One region of the Microbacterium sp. NPDC097977 genome, then DNA from elsewhere that is predicted to be linked to it. Evidence: predicted binding sites of a transcription regulator. Region 1 holds the regulator's gene; each other region holds the start of a gene.
What was found. The regulator LexA, encoded in region 1, represses DNA repair genes until DNA is damaged. The targets are predictions, from matches to a motif close to TCGAACANNTGTTCGA.

Region 1 (4,190 bases):
CTCGCCGGTGTGCACGAGGTACGGACGCCCGGAGATGTCGACCACAGCCTGGGCGAGAGCCTCATCGAGCGGAACGAGGGCGTCTCCGTATCGCGAGATCCCCGACTTGTCGCCGAGAGCTTCGCGGATGGCCTGTCCGAGCACGATCGAGATGTCTTCGACCGTGTGGTGGGCGTCGATCTGGGTGTCACCGGAGGCGCGGACCGTGAGGTCGGTGAGCGAGTGCTTCGCGAACGCCGTCAGCATGTGGTCGAAGAACGGCACCGAGGTGTCGATGCGGCTGGATCCGGTGCCGTCGAGGTTCAGCTCGAGCTCGACGGTGGACTCCGACGTGCTGCGCACGCGCGTCGCGGTGCGGGGTGTCGGGGCAGGGGTGCTCATGAGTCCGATCCTATCGAGGCGAGGGCATCGAGGAATGCCGTGGTCTCGGCCTCTGTTCCCGCGGTGACACGCAGGTGTCCGGGGATGCCGACATCGCGCACGAGCACGCCGCGGTCGTACAGCTGCTGCCACACCCTGTGTGGATCCGCGACGCCGCCGAACAGGACGAAGTTCGACCAGGACTCATGGGGCGTGTAGCCGAGCGCTTCGAGCGTCGCCGAGATGCGGTCGCGCTGCTCGACGATCTCGGCGACCATGCCGAGCATCACTTCGGAGTTGCGCAATGCCGCGACGGCAGCGGCCTGCGTCAGGGCGCTCAGGTGATACGGAAGGCGCACGAGCCGCAGCGCATCGATGAACGCGGGGTCGGCGGCGAGATATCCGACGCGGGCACCCGCGAACGCGAAGGCCTTGCTCATGGTGCGCGAGACCGCCAGACGAGGGCGCCCCTCGAGCAGCGTCAGCGCGGAGGGAGCCTCTCGTGGGGCGAATTCCTGGTACGCCTCGTCGACCACCACGACGCCCCGGGACGCCTCATACACCGCCTCGATCACATCGAGCCCGAGCGGGGTGCCGGTCGGGTTGTTCGGCGAGCACAGCAGGATCACATCCGGGTCGGCGTCGGCCACCTGGGCTGCCGCCTCCTCGGGGGTGATCGTGTAGTCGGGCTGGCGGGTCCCCGCGATCCAGCGGGCACCGGTCCCCTGCGCGATCAGCGGGTACATCGAGTAGGTCGGCGCGAAGCTGAACGCCGTGCGGCCGGGCCCCCCGAAGGCCTGCAGGATGTGCTGCAGCACTTCGTTCGATCCGTTTCCGGCCCAGATCTGCTCAGCCTGCAGGCCGTGACCGAGGTAGTCCGCGAAGCCGTCGCGCAGTGTGGTGAACTCGCGGTCCGGGTATCGGTTGACGTCACGGAGCGCGACCGCGATGTCGTCGAGGATGTCGCTCGCCACGAGGTCGGGAATCGGATGCGTGTTCTCGTTCACGTTCAGCGCCACCGGCAGCGGAGCCTGCGGGGCACCGTAGGGCGTGAGCCCTCGGAGATCGTCACGGAGCGGGAGGTCGTCGAGTGATGCAGTCACCCTTCCCATGGTAGGCGGCGCACGACCGCTTCACTCCGAGGTGACGGTGAATGAGCGACCGAGGGGCCGCGGCGATTCACTCCGAGTACTGTGCGGGGATCGCCAGCTCCTGGCCGATCTGCAGCGCCCCGCCGCGGAGGGCGTTCAGGCGGGTGATGTCGCCGATGACCTCGCGTGGGTCGGCACCGGGTGCCACCGACTCGGCGATCGACCAGAGGGTGTCTCCCGGCATCACGGTGACCGAGGCGAAGGACGCGGTGGCGACCTGCTCGCCCGAGGCCATCGCGCTGCCGCCGCTCAATGCGGCGAATCCGATGCCCACTGCGAGCGGCACTGCGGCCAGGGCGAGCACGACCCGGCGGCCACGTGCCGTCAGCCGGAGCTTCGTCGCCGAACGGGGCGAGACGATGGCTGCGTTGCTGAAGGTGATGGTGCTCATGTCGTACTCCTCTGCATCTACCGCGTGAGCGGTGAAGTTGGCGTAGCGTTCGCATTCGCGTCTCGGCCGGGAGCCGTGAATGCGAAGCTACGTTCCGAAGTTATCTTCGAATTCGAACATCTGTCAAGCGTTCTTCGAAAAACCAAGCCGTGAATACCTCGACACGCTCGAACAGATCTTCCAGATCGAGGTGATTCTCGGATACGGTTTCGATACGAACACCCCACCACGGGCCTCCGACATTCGAACTGAGACGCCGGATCGCACACCTGAGGAGCACCATGAGCGACATCGCCGCCCCCGAGTCCGACGCCCCCCGCACGCGTCGCCGGAAGAGCCTGAGCCCGAAGCAGATGGCGATCCTCGAGGTCATCCAGACATCGATCAGCCGCTACGGCTACCCGCCGAGCATGCGGGAGATCGGTGACGCCGTCGGGCTGAAGTCGCTCTCGAGCGTCACGCACCAGCTCGGCCAGCTCGAGCTCAGCGGCTACCTCCGCCGCGACCCCGGCAAGACACGCGCCATGGAGGTCCTCATCGACCTCCCGGGTTCGAGTGCCGAGAATCCGGATGACGTCGCCACACCCGTCGGCGACGCCGCACTCGTGCCGCTCGTGGGGCGGATCGCCGCGGGTGTCCCGATCACCGCCGACCAGCAGGTCGAAGAGATCTTCCCCCTGCCCCGTCAGCTCGTGGGCAAGGGCGATCTGTTCATGCTCAAGGTCTCGGGCGAATCGATGATCGACGCCGCCATCTGCGACGGGGACTGGGTGGTCATCCGATCGCAGAACAGCGCCGAGAACGGCGAGATCGTCGCCGCCATGCTCGACGGCGAGGCCACCGTCAAGGTGCTGCGCCGCCGCGACGGCCACACGTGGCTGCTGCCCCGCAACTCCGCCTTCGAGCCGATCCTCGGCGACGAGTCGGTCGTGCTCGGCAAGGTCGTCGCCGTGCTCCGCGCCGTGTGACGACGGCCTCCCCGGACGCGCCGTAGGCTCGTCCCATGTCGTCGCCGTTCGGTACCTGGCCATCGCCCTTCTCCCCGTCGGCCGTCGCGGCGTCCTCGCCACGATTCGACGGCGCCGTGTTCGTCGGCGACGAGATCTGGTGGGGCGAGAGCGTCCCCGCCCAGGGTGGTCGACGCACCGTGCGCAGCACCACAGGCGCAGAGATCCTGCCGGCACCGTGGAGCGCCCGATCCCGCGTGCACGAATACGGCGGCGGCGCCTGGACCGCCGACTCCTCGGGCACGCTGTACTTCGTCGACGCCGACACGCAGCGCGTGCACCGGATGAGTCCGGGCGACGCCCCTGCGCCACTCACCCCGCAGGGCCCCGCCCACGGCGGCCTTCGTGTGCAGCAGGGGCGGCTGTTCGCGGTGCGCGAGGACCTGTCATCCGAACCTCACCGCCGGGCGATCATCGAGATCCCGACCGACGGGTCTGCTGCGGAGGACGCATCGAGACTCTCGATCATCACGGAGGGGCCCTCGTTCCACGCGCATCCCGCGCTCTCCCCCGACGGCACGCGCCTCGCATGGGTCGAATGGTCCGGTCAGCGGATGCCGTGGCAGCAGGCGTCGCTCGTCGTGTCCGACGGAACACGACGCACGACGCTTCCGACCCTGGCCGCGCTGCAGCCGGAGTGGGGCGGTGACGACGCCCTCGTGTACGCGGACGACCCCAGCGGTCGCTGGGCCCTGCACCGTCAGCGCCTGCATCACCTCGACCCCGAGGGCGCTCCCGTCCCCGTCGGCGACGCGGGGGACGACGCCGACACGGGCTACGGCCTCTGGGTACTGGGCAACCGCTGGTATCAGCCGTTGGACGACGGGCGCATCGTGCTCGTGCGCACGGACGGACGCGACGAGGTGGTCGTTGTCGAACACGACGGACGGATGCGGCGCCTGGACATCCCCGCGGACGGCCATGTCAGCGTCGACGACGTCAGCGGCTCGCGTGTGCTGCTCACCGGCGACAGCTCCCGTGCCGCATCCGGTGTCTGGTGCGTCGATGTGGACAGCGGCGTCGTGACGACCGTCGCGGGCGGCCTGCCTGTCGATCGCGCCTGGATGCCGCCGGCATCTCAGATAGTGGTCGACGGCGCGCATGGCGCCGTGCACGCCTTCGCCTATCCGCCCTCCCACCCCGACGTCTCGGCTCCCGAAGGCGAGCTGCCTCCCTATCTCGTCCTCGTGCACGGCGGACCCACCGCGCACGTGACGGGAGCTGCGTCCTCGGCGATCGCGTTCTACACGAGCCGCGGGATCGGCGTGCTCGACGTGAACT
Region 2 (4,190 bases), on a different contig from region 1:
GAGGCGACGCGTGCCGGATCGCCCCAGATCGTCGTCGAGTTCGAGCCCACGCTCTACGCAGCCGTGGTCGACGCACTGCCGCTGCCTCCCGGCTCCGACGTACGAGTCGTCTTCGGCGATGCGCGGACCGTCGCAGAGGCCGGGTTTCCGGGCGAGGAGGCATCGGCGGTGCCGTCGCCTCCGTCTCGCGGACTCGGCTCCGCCCCGACGGGCAGCACCGCCGCCGCCGCCGAGTGGGTGGACGCGCGCTTCACGGTCGTCGATCTCTGGGATGCCGCCGTCATCCGGCATCGCGTGGCCAGCCGGGAGTTCTACCGCCGGGTCGCCGCGCGCTCCGCAGCGACGGGGGTCGTCGCAGTGAACCTGCTCGACGGGCATCCGTTCGAGTACTCACGCCGACAGGCGGCCACCCTGCGCTCCGTGTTCGCTCACGTCGCCGTCGTTCTCGACGCCGAGCCGGAAGACGACGAAGGGCCACTCGGCAACGTCGTCATCTTCGCGAGCGATGAGCCGCTCGACATCGCGACCACCCCCGATCTCCTCGACGTACCGCGATCTCATTTTCTCCACGCCGATCCTCTGACGTCGTGGATCGCTGACGCGCGCATCATGACCGACGCCGACGGCACGGACTCCCCCGATCCCGACGATCCGCTCTGGGACTAGCGCACCGCGACGCCGAGCGCGGTGGAGACCGGGAGGCACGATCACCCGAAGAGTTCGGGGAGCACGGCCATGAACTCGTCGAAGTGGCTGTACCAGATGGTGTGTGCGGCCCCGGGGATGCTCCGGACCTCACCGCCCTGTCGAGCGAACCTGCGCGCGTCATCGTCGGAGACCCAGGCACTCGGATCTGCACGGACCAGGATCGACGCCGGGCCCGGTGCCCACTCGCGGTCGTCCCCGCAGGACACGGACGCCATGGTTTCCGGGTCGAAGCACGCCGCCGCGCGGGCCTCGACCTCGGCATCCGCGGCGGAGTAGAACGGTCGGGCGGTCCGCAGCGCCTCGGGCGACGACCGCGCTCTGCGATCCTTCTCATAGGCATCGACGAGGCTCGCACGATCCGCACCTCCGGACAGCGACAGCGCGGCGTCGACATATACGGCGAGAGCCGGGCGGAGCGATGCCGCCGCCTGTGCGAGCACGGTCGCACCGTAGGAGTGGCCGACGGCGATCACCGGAGCGTCCGTCGCCCGGCTTCGCACCGTCTCGACCACGGATGTAGCCGCGGTCTCGATCGTGAGGTGTGGATCACGCGCAGACCGGCCGTGGCCGGGAAGATCGAGTGCGAGCACACGATACCCCCGCGCCGTGAGCCGTGGCACGACGCGGTGCCAGCTCTCCCCTGAGCCCATCATGCCGTGCAGGAGCACGACGGTCCGAGGGCCGACGCCCGACTCATCCACGTGCAGGAGCATCCGGTCAGTGTGCCATGGCGAAGGTGTCCGGAGTTGATCATCGTACCGGCATATATCGTATGTTTGTTCGAATGTGCGGAGGTGCGCGAGGTAGGATGGAGGCATGAACGCAGTGCTCGATGCGACCGATTCCCAGATGGCGGCTCTCGCCGATCTGGTGACGACGCTCGAGATCGCCGAGTCGACGTTGAGCAGCATGACGGCCGCTCGCGACGGGCTGTTGGCGATGGCCGGGAGGCTGGCGATCGACATCGCGAAGCAGGGCGAGCACCCCGACTGCGGCGACCAGTCGGTCACGATGATCGCCGCCGAGATCGCCGCGGTCCAGCATGTCAGCGACAGGACGATCGAACGACGGATCACCGCGGCGGGCCTGCTCGTCGACCTCTTCCCCACCGTCTGGGAGGCGCAGGCGAAGGGGCGCATCAGCGCTGCCCACTCCCGGGTGATCGTCGACGCGGGCGCACACCTCGAGTCGTCGAGCGCACGCGAGGCCTTCGCGGCGATCGTGCTGCCGCTGGCCGAGACCGATTCCCCCAACCGCCTTCGCACACTCGCGCGCCGCGTGGCAGAGCGGTTCGCCCCGTCGACGGTGACCGAACGCCATCGAACGGCCCGGGCGCAGAGACGAGTCTGGATGACCGACGAAGACGACGGCATGGCGGCGCTGCACGCGCACGCTCCGGCCGCTCTGGTCCACGGAATGCTCGATCGGCTCTCGCAGATGGCGCATACCCTGCGCGACGAGAACCGCCGCGCGAAGCGGGATGCCGTCCGCGAGGGTCAGGAGTACGACGCCGATGACCGATCGGTCGACGAGATCCGCGCCGATCTGCTCGCCGATCTGGTGCTCGGCGGCACACCCACGGGCCACGACAGCCATGACGCACTGCTCGGTTCGATCCGAGGGCGCGTCGAGATCACCGTTCCCGTGATGACACTGATCTCCGGCGATGCCGTCGCGGGCACAGGTACCGGCGCCGATGACTCTGCTGCCGGATCCGGCGCCTCTACCGCAGAGCCCGGCGACTCCTCCCCTCCTGCAGATCTCGACGGGGCCATCCCGATCGACATCGACACTGCACGCCGGTTCGCCGGACTCGCGACCGGGTGGGATCGAGTGATGACGCATCCTGTCAACGGCCGGGTATTGGTGGTCGATCGGTACCGGCCGAGCGAACATCTCCGGCGGCATCTGCGCGCCCGCGACGGTCGATGTCGCTTCCCCGGGTGCGGGATCGCAGCCCGCAAGTGCGACCTCGACCACAACCACGCCGCATCGGCGGGCGGCGCGACCTGCGACACGAACCTGGCGACGTTCTGCCGTCGACATCACGTGCTCAAGCACAACTCACCGTGGCATGTCGAGCAGAAATCGGGCGGCGTCATCGAGTGGACGAGCCCGACCGGCCGGGTATATGTCGACACACCTCCGGCGCCGAACACGGTGACGTTCCGTGAGTCGGCGGTCGCCAGCGCACCCTTCTGACGGAGACTCGCCCTTCTGACGGACTCGCCCTTCTGACCGAGACTCGGCATTCCGACCGAGAATCCGCCGGACTGTGGATAACCGGAACGGCGAAGGCGCGTCTTTGATTACGGTGGCGCGATGTCGTCCTTGAGAGTTCCTGCTGCCGCTGCCACCCTCCCCTGCACCGCGCCCCACCCCCTCAGTCGGATCGTTGCGGCGGCGATCGCCGGAGCCTTGATCATCGCCGCCGCCGGATGCTCGCCGGGGCCGAGCCCAGCCCCCACCCCGACGCCCGCTTTCACCGACGAGGCGGATGCCTTCGCCGCGGCCGAGAAGGTCTACCGGGCGTACAACGATGCGCTGAACGAAGTAGACCCTGCGGATCCCGAGACTTTCGCGCCGTTGTATGCCTTGTCGAGTGGCGATTTCGAGGCAGCCGACCGAGAGAACTTTTCCGTGATGCACGCCGAGGGACACGAAATCAGTGGCAGTGCGCGGATCGTCAGCTTCACCGGCATCTCAGCTACGCCGACCTTTGATCAAGTGGTCGCGACGGCTTGTCTCGATGTGAGCGATGTCCGCATCACGGACCGTGACGGTGCATCTTTGGTGTCCGAAACCCGACCAGACATCTATGCGCTGAATCTCACTTTCCTGGCCTCGGACGGCATAGCGACAATCGATTCGGCGTCGACGACGGAGGACAACTCATGCGTGTGACCTCAACAGCGATGCTCGTGATGATGTTGCTCTTCCCAGCCAACCTGGGCGGTGGTGATGGCGGAACGGACTACCTCTACGGCACCGACGGGTCTTCGCTCACGATCAGCGGGACGCGAGAGCGACCCGGGACCGGCTCGACCGAGCCCAGCACACCGACCGCACCCGGCTCGCCGAACTCTCCCGGCACGCGATCGGGACCCAGTGACGAGGCGATCAGGTTCGCGGAGTGCATGGATGATCAGGGAACCACGCGCTGCGCCCGAGAACTGCCCACACCCGGCGCTCCGGAAACGGCGCCGCAGGCGCCCCGCATCCCCGCCATCACCATCTCGGATCTCGTCCAGTTCGCTCCCGAGCCGACACGCACCGTCGCGGAGCCCGGCAACGTCGGCATCGCCGGCCTGCCCACGAACTTCGTCGCCGCTGCCGAGGTCCACATCCGAGGCGGGGAGCTGCTCGGCATGCCCCTCCGCGTGAGATTCACGCCCGCCGGCTACGACTACGCCTACGGTGACGGCAGCACCGCCACCCTCGACGCTGCAGGTCAGACCTGGGAGGCCCTGGGTCAGGCGCAG
Region 3 (4,190 bases), on a different contig from region 1:
CCGAACGCCAGCTCACCATCGCGGCCAAGGCGAACGGCATCCCGCTCTCCCGCGTCGACGAGGTGCTCGCGCTGGTCGGTCTCGAGCACGAGGCCGAGGGCCGCATCGGCAGCTTCTCACTCGGCATGCGCCAGCGCCTGAGCGTCGCGCACGCCCTGCTCGGCGACCCGGGCGCTCTCGTCTTCGACGAGCCGGCGAACGGCCTCGACCCCGAGGGCATCCGCTGGATCCGCCTCCTGATGCGCCGGCTCGCCGACGAAGGTCGCACGGTGCTCGTCTCCTCGCACGTGTTGAGCGAGGTCGAGCAGGTCGCCGACAACGTGCTCGTGCTCTCGAAGGGCCAGCTGATGCTCTCGAGCGGCATCGAGACGCTCGCCGATCCGTCGTCCGGATCCGTGGTCGTCGACGCCGCCGATCGCGCCGCGCTCACCACCGCGCTCTCGGCCGCCGGGCTCGAGGTCGAGGTGCTCCGCTCGGGACTCACGGTGCGCGGCAGCGACGCCGGAACGGTCGGTGCGATCGCGGCATCGGCCGGGATCGCGCTCAGCACGCTCGTGCAGCGCGGACCCACCCTCGAAGACGTCTTCATCGATCTCGTGCGCGGCGGCCGGTTCGAGCCGCGCGCCGACGCAGCGCCTGCGGCGATCGAGGCGCCTGCCGTCGTCGAGACGCCTGAGGCTGTCGACGCGGATGCGGCTGTCGAGGCTGAGGCGGCTGTCGAGACGGATGCGGTCGTCGAGGCTGAGGCTGAACCTGCCGTCGCGGCTGCGGACGACGAGAACGACGTCCCGGGCGAAGCGTCTGCCGAGGAGTCGGAGACTGTCGAGTCCGAGGCGCGTGCCGAGGAGTCGGCAGCCGAGGAGGAACCGGTGTCAGCCGAGACCGACGCACCTGCCGAGCCCGCCGAGGATGCGGCGTCAACCGGTTTCGAGGCGCCTGCCGAGTCCGCCACCGCACCGTCTTTCGACGAGATCCTGTTCGGCACGACGCCGGCGACTACTGCGGACGACGAGGCGGATGACGACGAACCTGAGGACGACGACCCGCGGTCCGCAGCCGTCAGCTCCATGCTCGCCCAGGCGGCTCGGGCGTATTACGAGGACGAGCCGAGGGAGTACCCGCTCGAGAACGCGTCGAGTGAGGACAGCGTCGTCGAGAGCATCGACGAGGCCGCGCCCGAGGGTGCTGCCGTCGAGAGTGCTGCCGACGACTCGGAGCAGAACGACTCCGAGCCTCATCGTTACTGAGACCTGACGCGAACGCCCTCCACGCCGCACGGCGGTGGAGGGCGTTCCTCGTTCATGAGGGAGTCTCGGCGCTCCCCGGCCTCACGCCGGACGCGGGCGGATCACCGGACGCCGGCTGCCCTTCGACACGGGGACCGGGGAGGTGGCGACGATCTCCTCGACATCCGCGGGCTCATCCGTCACGTCGAGCCTGAGCGCCTGCGTTAGTGCGAGACCGTGGCTCGTGGTGAGGATCAGTCGCCGGTACTGGTCGTCGCCGAGGAGGTCGACGACGACGCTCGGTCGCCGCCTGCGGATCAGCACGAAGTCGGTACTGCCGGCGGCCTTCCACGTTCCGGCGGCGAGGATGCCCGGAATGTGCGTCCCCGGATTGGGAACTCCCCGAAGCCACGTCCACGCGTCGTCGATCAGCTGCACCTTCGCGATGGTCTCTCGCTCGATGCGGAGATTGTCGCGGTGAAAGCTCGCAGCCCGCTCGATCGGCGAGAGCACGACCTCGAGTCGCGTCTGATCAAGCAGCAACGTCACCATGCGTCCAGTCTGCCAGCGGCACCCGCCCAGATGTCTGTGTCTTGCTCACAGGAAGGCAACGATCCCTTGTCGGTTCCCACGTGTCCACGTCTTTCTCCCATTCCGATGTTCTGCTCGACATTCGAACAAACGTACTAGAATCGGAGTATGACCTCGACCACAGACCTCAGCCTCGAACAGCGCGGTGCGCTGCTCGATTCCTGGGTCGAGAAGCGACGTCAGATCGCCCGACTGGAGGCGGAGGCGTCTGACATCCTCGCCGAGCGGATGCGGCTCTGCACGGCCGAGTCCGAAGAGCACCCCTACCACCGTGACGCGATCCATCGATCCATGGTCGCGGAGTACGCGGCCGCCGGGCAGATGAGCCAGGGCAGCGTCGAATACGCGCTCACAGACGCGGGATTCCTCGCCGACGGCCGCCACCCCCGCGTGCAGGAGGCGTTCCGAGCCGGAGCGATCTCGGCCGCACACGTCCGCGAGATCGTGCGGGCGGCGGGAGTGGTCCGAGAGGCCGTGAACAACGGACGGGCCGACTCCGATGCGCTGCCGTTCTACGACAGCGCGGCGGTCATCGTCGCCGAGCACGAGACGCCGGCCCGCACCCGCGCGCACATGCGCGAGCTCGCCGCCGCCCTCGCCGGCTCGACGACGGTGGAGCGTCACGCACGAGCGACATCGGAGCGCACCGTCACGCTGCGGTCCGCCGACGACGGCTTCTCCGTCCTGAGCGTCGTCCTCCCCGAACACCTCGCCACGGCGATCCACGACCGTCTCACCCGGCTGGCGCGGGTGGTGATCGCGGGGCGGGGCGGCGACGGGATCCAGGTCGAGATGACGGACTCACGCTCCATCGACCAGGTGCGCACCGACCTCCTCATCGACCTGCTCCTGACCTCCGACCCGAGCGCGGCGAACGGCTCGGGTCTCGACAACATCCAGGCTCGGATCCAGGTGACCGTCGCGGCGACGACGCTCGCCGGGATCGATGACCGTCCTGCCCACCTCGACGGACACGGACCGCTGCACCCCGACGTGGCCCGCGACCTCGCGGGACGCAACGGCGGGTGGTCACGTCTGTTCCTCGATCCGTCAGGGCTCGTCGTGGAGACGGATGCCTACACCCCGACCGAATCGATGCGACGATTCCTGCGGGCCAGAGATCAGCACTGCCGATTCCCGGGATGCAGGATGCCGGTGCATCGATGCCAGCTCGACCACACGTTCGATCATGCGAAAGGCGGCAGGACCGAGATCCACAACCTGGGTCACCTGTGCGCGACCCACCATGTGCTCAAGCATCCCGACGTCGGCGACGACCATCGATGGACCGCCCATCAGCTCCCTGACGGAACCATCGACTGGCGGAGTCCGCTCGGACGCACCTACCGCGATACTCCGCCGCGCCGGGTCATGTTCGTATGAGGACCCGTGGGGTTTGCATGACGACGTGGAACGATCGCGTGACGACCCGAGACCGAGACGCCGAACACGTTCGCGTGACGACCCGAGACAGTCGCGCGACGACCCGAGACAGTCGCGCGACGACCCGAGACAGTCGCGCGACGACCCGAGACGTTCGCGTGACGACCCGACGCGTTCGCGTGACGGCCCGTGACGGATGCGCGACGACCCGCGACGGATGCGCGACGGTCAGAGCGAAGACGGCAGCGTGCTCACGCCGTCGCGGCCGGGGCAGTAGCGGCCGGGTCCGTGGCGGCAGCAGCGGCACGAGCCGCGATCGGCAGCGCCGCCTCGATCCTCTGCAGCTCCTCTTCGCCGTGCGCGGCGGTGAGGAACCATGCTTCGAACACGCTCGGCGGCAGGGCGACGCCCTGCTCACGCATCGCGTGGAAGAACGGCGCGTAGCGGAACGACTCCTGCGCCAGTGCGTCGGCGTACGTGCGGGGCGACGACGCGCGGAACGACGCGCTGAACAGGCTGCCGGCGTGAGCGACGGCATGGGTCACGCCGGCATCCGTGAGCGCGGCATCGAGCGCCGCCGAGACCCGGGCGGCCGCGGCATCGACCGTGGCGTAGACCTCCGGCGTCGCGAGCCTCAGCGTGGCGAGACCCGCGGCGACCGAGAGCGGGTTACCCGAGAGCGTGCCCGCCTGGTACACCGGGCCGAGCGGCGCCAGCATGTCCATGACCTCTGCGCGCCCACCGAGAGCAGCGAGAGGCATCCCCCCGCCGACGACCTTGCCGAAGGTGATGATGTCGGGCAGATACTGCTCTCCCGCCTCCGCCTGCAGGCCCCAGAATCCCGCCGGATGCACGCGGAAGCCGGTGAGCACCTCGTCGAGGATCAGCAGCGCGCCGTGCGCGTGGGCGGTGTCGGCCAGCAGCCGGTTGAAGCCGGGCGCGGGCGGCACGACGCCCATGTTGGCCGCAGCCGCCTCGACGATCACCGCG
Region 4 (4,190 bases), on a different contig from region 1:
CGGGAGCGTGGAATCCCGTGCAGGATGCGGTGATCACGTGCGTGATGTCCGCGGCCACCACGTCGGGATCGGCGTCCAGCGCCTGTCGGGCGACCTCGACGAACAGACGCGAGGCCTCCGCGACATAGACGTCATTGCGTGCTTTCGTCCCCGGCGACAGCAGGAGGCCCGTGTCCGGATCGAGGAAGGTCGGCGGATCGGTCGTCGCCGCGGCAGGTGAGAGTTCCTTGATAACCGTATGCCGGGTGTCGATGCCCGACCCGTTGAACGAGGCTCCGATGATGCGGGTCGCGAGGCGCCCCACATCCGGCTGGGCGGCGAAGATGTCACGGACGGCGTCCTGCTCGATGACGGTGTCGGGAACGATCGTGTGCAGCGAGCGGAGTACGGCGGAACGGCTCATATCGCTCACTCAAGCACGATTCCGTCCGGGCCGAGAAGGGGCTTGCGGCGCGTGTCAGAAACCCAGAGCACGGGCGAGCTTCGACCCCGATGCCGCCTCGCGCCCGCCTGCGGCCGCGACCGCCGACTCGACAGCGGCGAACAGCGCGTCACGTCCTGCCTCATCGGCGGGAGCGGCGGGCCCCAGTTCGAACTCCCACTCGCGCCATTCGCGACGGACGTCCTGTCGGAGGTCCGTCGCGCGGACCCGGTCGTCGACGAACTCGGCGATCACCCCGGCGTCTCCGGTGAGCAGGTACGCGGTGCGGGTGTTCTCGATCCGGGCGAGCGGTGACAGCGGCTCCGTGGTCCACTGCGACAGGGTCGAGGTCACCGCATCGGGGACGCGGTCGTCGTCGCCCAGCGGCCAGCCGATCTCGACTCTGCCATCTCCCTCGCGGGGGCCCTTGATGTGCCATCCGGCATCGGGGCCTCCGGTTCGCCGGCGCAGAGCGACTCCCGCGCGGGACAGTGCGGCGTCATCGGTGTCGAGGTAGCGCGCGTCGAGCTCGCGCACCTCTCCCTCGGACACCGCGGTGACCCCGGGCAGGTCGCTCCACTGCGGTAACGGCGTGCGGGCGTCGACGTCGTACTTGCGCTCGACCTCGACGACCCGTGACGGGACGTCGCCCGACTGCGGAGCGCCCGGTTCAGTCATCCGAGGGGGTGAGTTCCTCGAGGGATTCGTCGAACCAGTAGTCCACCTCGGTGGGGCCGTCGGTGTCGCCGGTGTTCTGCGCGTCGCCGCGACGGTTGTACACCACCTGGGTCTCGCTGTAGGGGACGATCAGCTTGTCGTCCGCGTCGCCGAGAGGAATGATCTGCCCGTCGAGCGGGCCGCCGTGAAGTCGTGCGAGTGCCATGTCCTCATGCTATCCCCGCAGCCGCGGATCGGAGCTCACCGCGCGATGATGCCGAGAAGCGCGCCGAGGATCATCCACGGCCCGAAGGCGATCCGCGTGGCTCCGTCGGCCCGACGCAGCACCATCAGCCCTATCGCATACAACGCACCGATCACGAAGGCGGATGCCGCGCCCACGGCGAGCGCCTGCCAGCCGTGCCATGCGAGAGTCAGCCCGATGACGGCCGCGAGCTTGACGTCTCCCCCGCCGATCCCCTGTCGGCTGAGTGCACGGAGCACCGCGTAGAAGCCGCCGAGGATCAGCATCCCCAGCAGGGATCTGACCGTCGTCCCGCTCTCCCCCGCGACGGCGGCGTCGACCGCCACGAGGACGACGAGGACGGCCAGGGTGGGGAGCACGATCCGGTCGGGCAGCCGATGGCTGCGGATGTCGATGGCGACCAGTCTGCAGCCCACCGCGAAGAGGGCGACATGAACGATCACGACGACGGCGGTGCGGAGATCCATGCCCGGAAGGCTAGGAGACCACGAGGTGCGGCGAGCGCGGGGTGTGGATAACGTCTCGCGCCGATGTCGGAGGTTCGAACTATCGTCGACTACTCCAGTTGATTTATTAGTACATATCTTCGAGGATGGAACCATGGGGATCGGGCTCGATGCGGTGACCGCGCTCTCTCCGGGCGGCGACTCTCGCGCCGGAGAGGTTCTTCGGCTGCGCCGCGAGATCAGCCGGATGCAGCGCCGACGCAGCGAGCATCCCCTGCTCCCTCTCGAGCCGGTGTTCTCCACCCTTCTCCCCGACGAAGGCCTGCAGACCGGGACGGCCTACACCGTCTCCCCCTCGCCCAGCCTGGTCCTCTCGCTGCTCGCGGCCTCGTCGCGGAAGGGACATTGGTGCGCGGTGGTCGGCATGCCGACGCTGGGGGTCGAGGCCGCTGCGGCCTTCGGCATCGAACTGCCCCGACTGATCCTCGTGCCCGATCCGGGCGACCGCTGGCTCGCCGTGACCTCCGCACTCGCCGAGGTCGTGCCCCTCATCGCCGTGCAACCGCGAGGCCGGGCGCGAGACGCCGACGTGTCGCGATTGAGCGCTCGCCTCAGAGACCGAGGCAGTACGCTCCTCGTCGCCGAATCCGCCGAATCCGGAGTCTGGCCGCAGAGCGAGGGCACCATCCGACTCCATGACCAGCAGTGGCTCGGCATCGGCGAGGGCTGGGGGCTGATCGAGGGGTCGACCGCGACCGTCACGGCGCAGACGAGGCACACCCCTCAGCCCACGAGTGTGAGGGTGCGACTGCCCGGCACCCATGGCGCGGTCGAAGAGCTGCCGATCGAGAAGACCGCCTCGCCCATCGCCGAGATGACCGCGCGTGCAGGGCTGCGCGGCGACCGCACCGAGCCGCACGAGTACCCGCCCCTGGCGGTGGCAGGATGACGGCCCCTCTCCGCACCATGGTGCTGTGGTTCCCCGACTGGCCCCTCCGTGCCGCTCTGGGTGGGCCGCCACCGCATCCGCCCACGGCCCTGGTGCATGCGAACACGGTCATCGCCTGCACCGCATCGGCGCGGGAGCACGGCGTGCGCGCAGGCCAGCGTCGTCGCGTGGCGCAGGGGCACATCTCCTCGTTGCGTGTGCTTCCGCACGATGTCGCTCGCGATGAAAGAGCCTTCCTCCCGGTCCTGCAGCTCATCGAGAAGCACGCCCCGGGCGTCGCCCTGCTTCGTCCGGGCCTCGCCGCGGTGCGGGCACGCGGCATCTCCCGCTATCACGGCGGCGAGGCGGAGGCCGCGGACACCCTGATCGGTATCCTCGCCGAGGCCGGCTTCCCCGAAGTGCGCGTGGGGATCGCCGACGGCCCCTTCACCGCCGAGTTGGCGGCACGAGGGCCCACTCCTCGCACCGTCGTACCGCCGGGTCTCGCGAAGGAGTTCCTCGCTCCGCTCCCGGTGCGGGTGCTCAAAGACGAGCAGATCACCGGCCTGCTCATCCGGCTGGGGGTGCGCACGCTCGGCGACTTCGCCGGACTCGACGAGATCGAGGTGCGCGATCGCTTCGGCGAGCGCGGTGCTCGTCTGCACGCTCTCGCCGCCGGAGCCGATTCCCGCCCCGTGGTGCCGAGACCGCCGGACCCGGAGCTCGTTCGCTCCGTGGAGTTCGAACCCGCCCTCGCCGGAGCGGATCAGGTCGCCTTCGCCGTGCGACAGAGCGTCGATGCGGTCATGCTCGCCCTCGCCGACGCCTCCGTGGTGTGCACCGAGGTGCGCATCGATCTGGTCGACGACAACGGTGCGGTGTTCTCCCGACCCTGGCTGCACCCCACCTGCTTCGACGCCGCAGACCTGGTCGACCGGGTGCGCTGGCAGCTCGAGGCCCTGGGAGCGGAATCCGCCAAAGCACCGATCGATGAGGCTCGGGCCTTCGGCGGCATCGTTCTGGTGCGTATCGTTCCGGTGGCCGTCGACGATGCCGCGCATCACCAGCCCGGCCTCTTCGGTTCCGGGACAGACGAGCGCCTGCACCATGCCATTTCCCGCGTGCAGACGATGCTCGGTCATGAGGGCGTCGTCACCGCTGCCCTCTCCGGTGGGCGCTGGCTCGCCGACAGGCAGGTTCTCACACCGTGGGGAGAGCGATCGACCGCACCTCGCGACCCTGCCCGCCCCTGGCCGGGAAGCCTTCCCGATCCCCTCCCCGCCGAGGTCTTCCGACCGCCCCGCCCGATCGGTGTGCTCGCGCCGGACGGAGGCACACTCCTCGTCGATGATCGGGGGACCCTCTCCGCCGCGCCGTCGCACATCGACGGCGACGAGGTGCAGGCGTGGGCGGGGCCATGGCCCATCCACGAGCGTCGATGGGAGGCGACCGGCGGCAAGCGGGGGCATCGCC

Region 2: a site for LexA is predicted at 1,477-1,492, ahead of ABTZ43_RS02460 (HNH endonuclease signature motif containing protein). Genes of this name have one in related genera too.
Region 3: a site for LexA is predicted at 1,900-1,915, ahead of ABTZ43_RS01005 (HNH endonuclease signature motif containing protein). Genes of this name have one in related genera too.
Region 4: a site for LexA is predicted at 1,918-1,933, ahead of imuA' (DnaE2-dependent mutagenesis accessory factor ImuA'). Genes of this name have one in related genera too.

Annotation. Positions count from the first base shown of each region.
Region 1 covers NZ_JBEOUR010000031.1:25,642-29,831, forward strand. The annotation lists gene hisB (imidazoleglycerol-phosphate dehydratase HisB) at 1-381, opposite strand, end outside; gene ABTZ43_RS09045 (histidinol-phosphate transaminase) at 378-1,472, opposite strand; gene ABTZ43_RS09050 (LysM peptidoglycan-binding domain-containing protein) at 1,540-1,902, opposite strand; gene lexA (transcriptional repressor LexA) at 2,184-2,870, shown strand; gene ABTZ43_RS09060 (S9 family peptidase) at 2,906-4,190, shown strand, end outside.
Region 2 covers NZ_JBEOUR010000005.1:53,953-58,142, forward strand. The annotation lists gene ABTZ43_RS02450 (spermidine synthase) at 1-666, shown strand, start outside; gene ABTZ43_RS02455 (alpha/beta fold hydrolase) at 708-1,421, opposite strand; gene ABTZ43_RS02460 (HNH endonuclease signature motif containing protein) at 1,525-2,910, shown strand; gene ABTZ43_RS02465 (hypothetical protein) at 3,031-3,612, shown strand; gene ABTZ43_RS02470 (hypothetical protein) at 3,689-3,847, opposite strand; gene ABTZ43_RS02475 (hypothetical protein) at 3,846-4,190, shown strand, end outside.
Region 3 covers NZ_JBEOUR010000002.1:75,392-79,581, forward strand. The annotation lists gene ABTZ43_RS00995 (ATP-binding cassette domain-containing protein) at 1-1,247, shown strand, start outside; gene ABTZ43_RS01000 (hypothetical protein) at 1,329-1,778, opposite strand; gene ABTZ43_RS01005 (HNH endonuclease signature motif containing protein) at 1,926-3,200, shown strand; gene ABTZ43_RS01010 (glutamate-1-semialdehyde 2,1-aminomutase) at 3,452-4,190, opposite strand, start outside.
Region 4 covers NZ_JBEOUR010000006.1:61,976-66,165, forward strand. The annotation lists gene ABTZ43_RS02920 (type III polyketide synthase) at 1-403, opposite strand, end outside; gene ABTZ43_RS02925 (CYTH domain-containing protein) at 458-1,099, opposite strand; gene ABTZ43_RS02930 (hypothetical protein) at 1,092-1,304, opposite strand; gene ABTZ43_RS02935 (prepilin peptidase) at 1,340-1,810, opposite strand; gene imuA' (DnaE2-dependent mutagenesis accessory factor ImuA') at 1,944-2,738, shown strand; gene ABTZ43_RS02945 (DNA polymerase Y family protein) at 2,735-4,190, shown strand, end outside.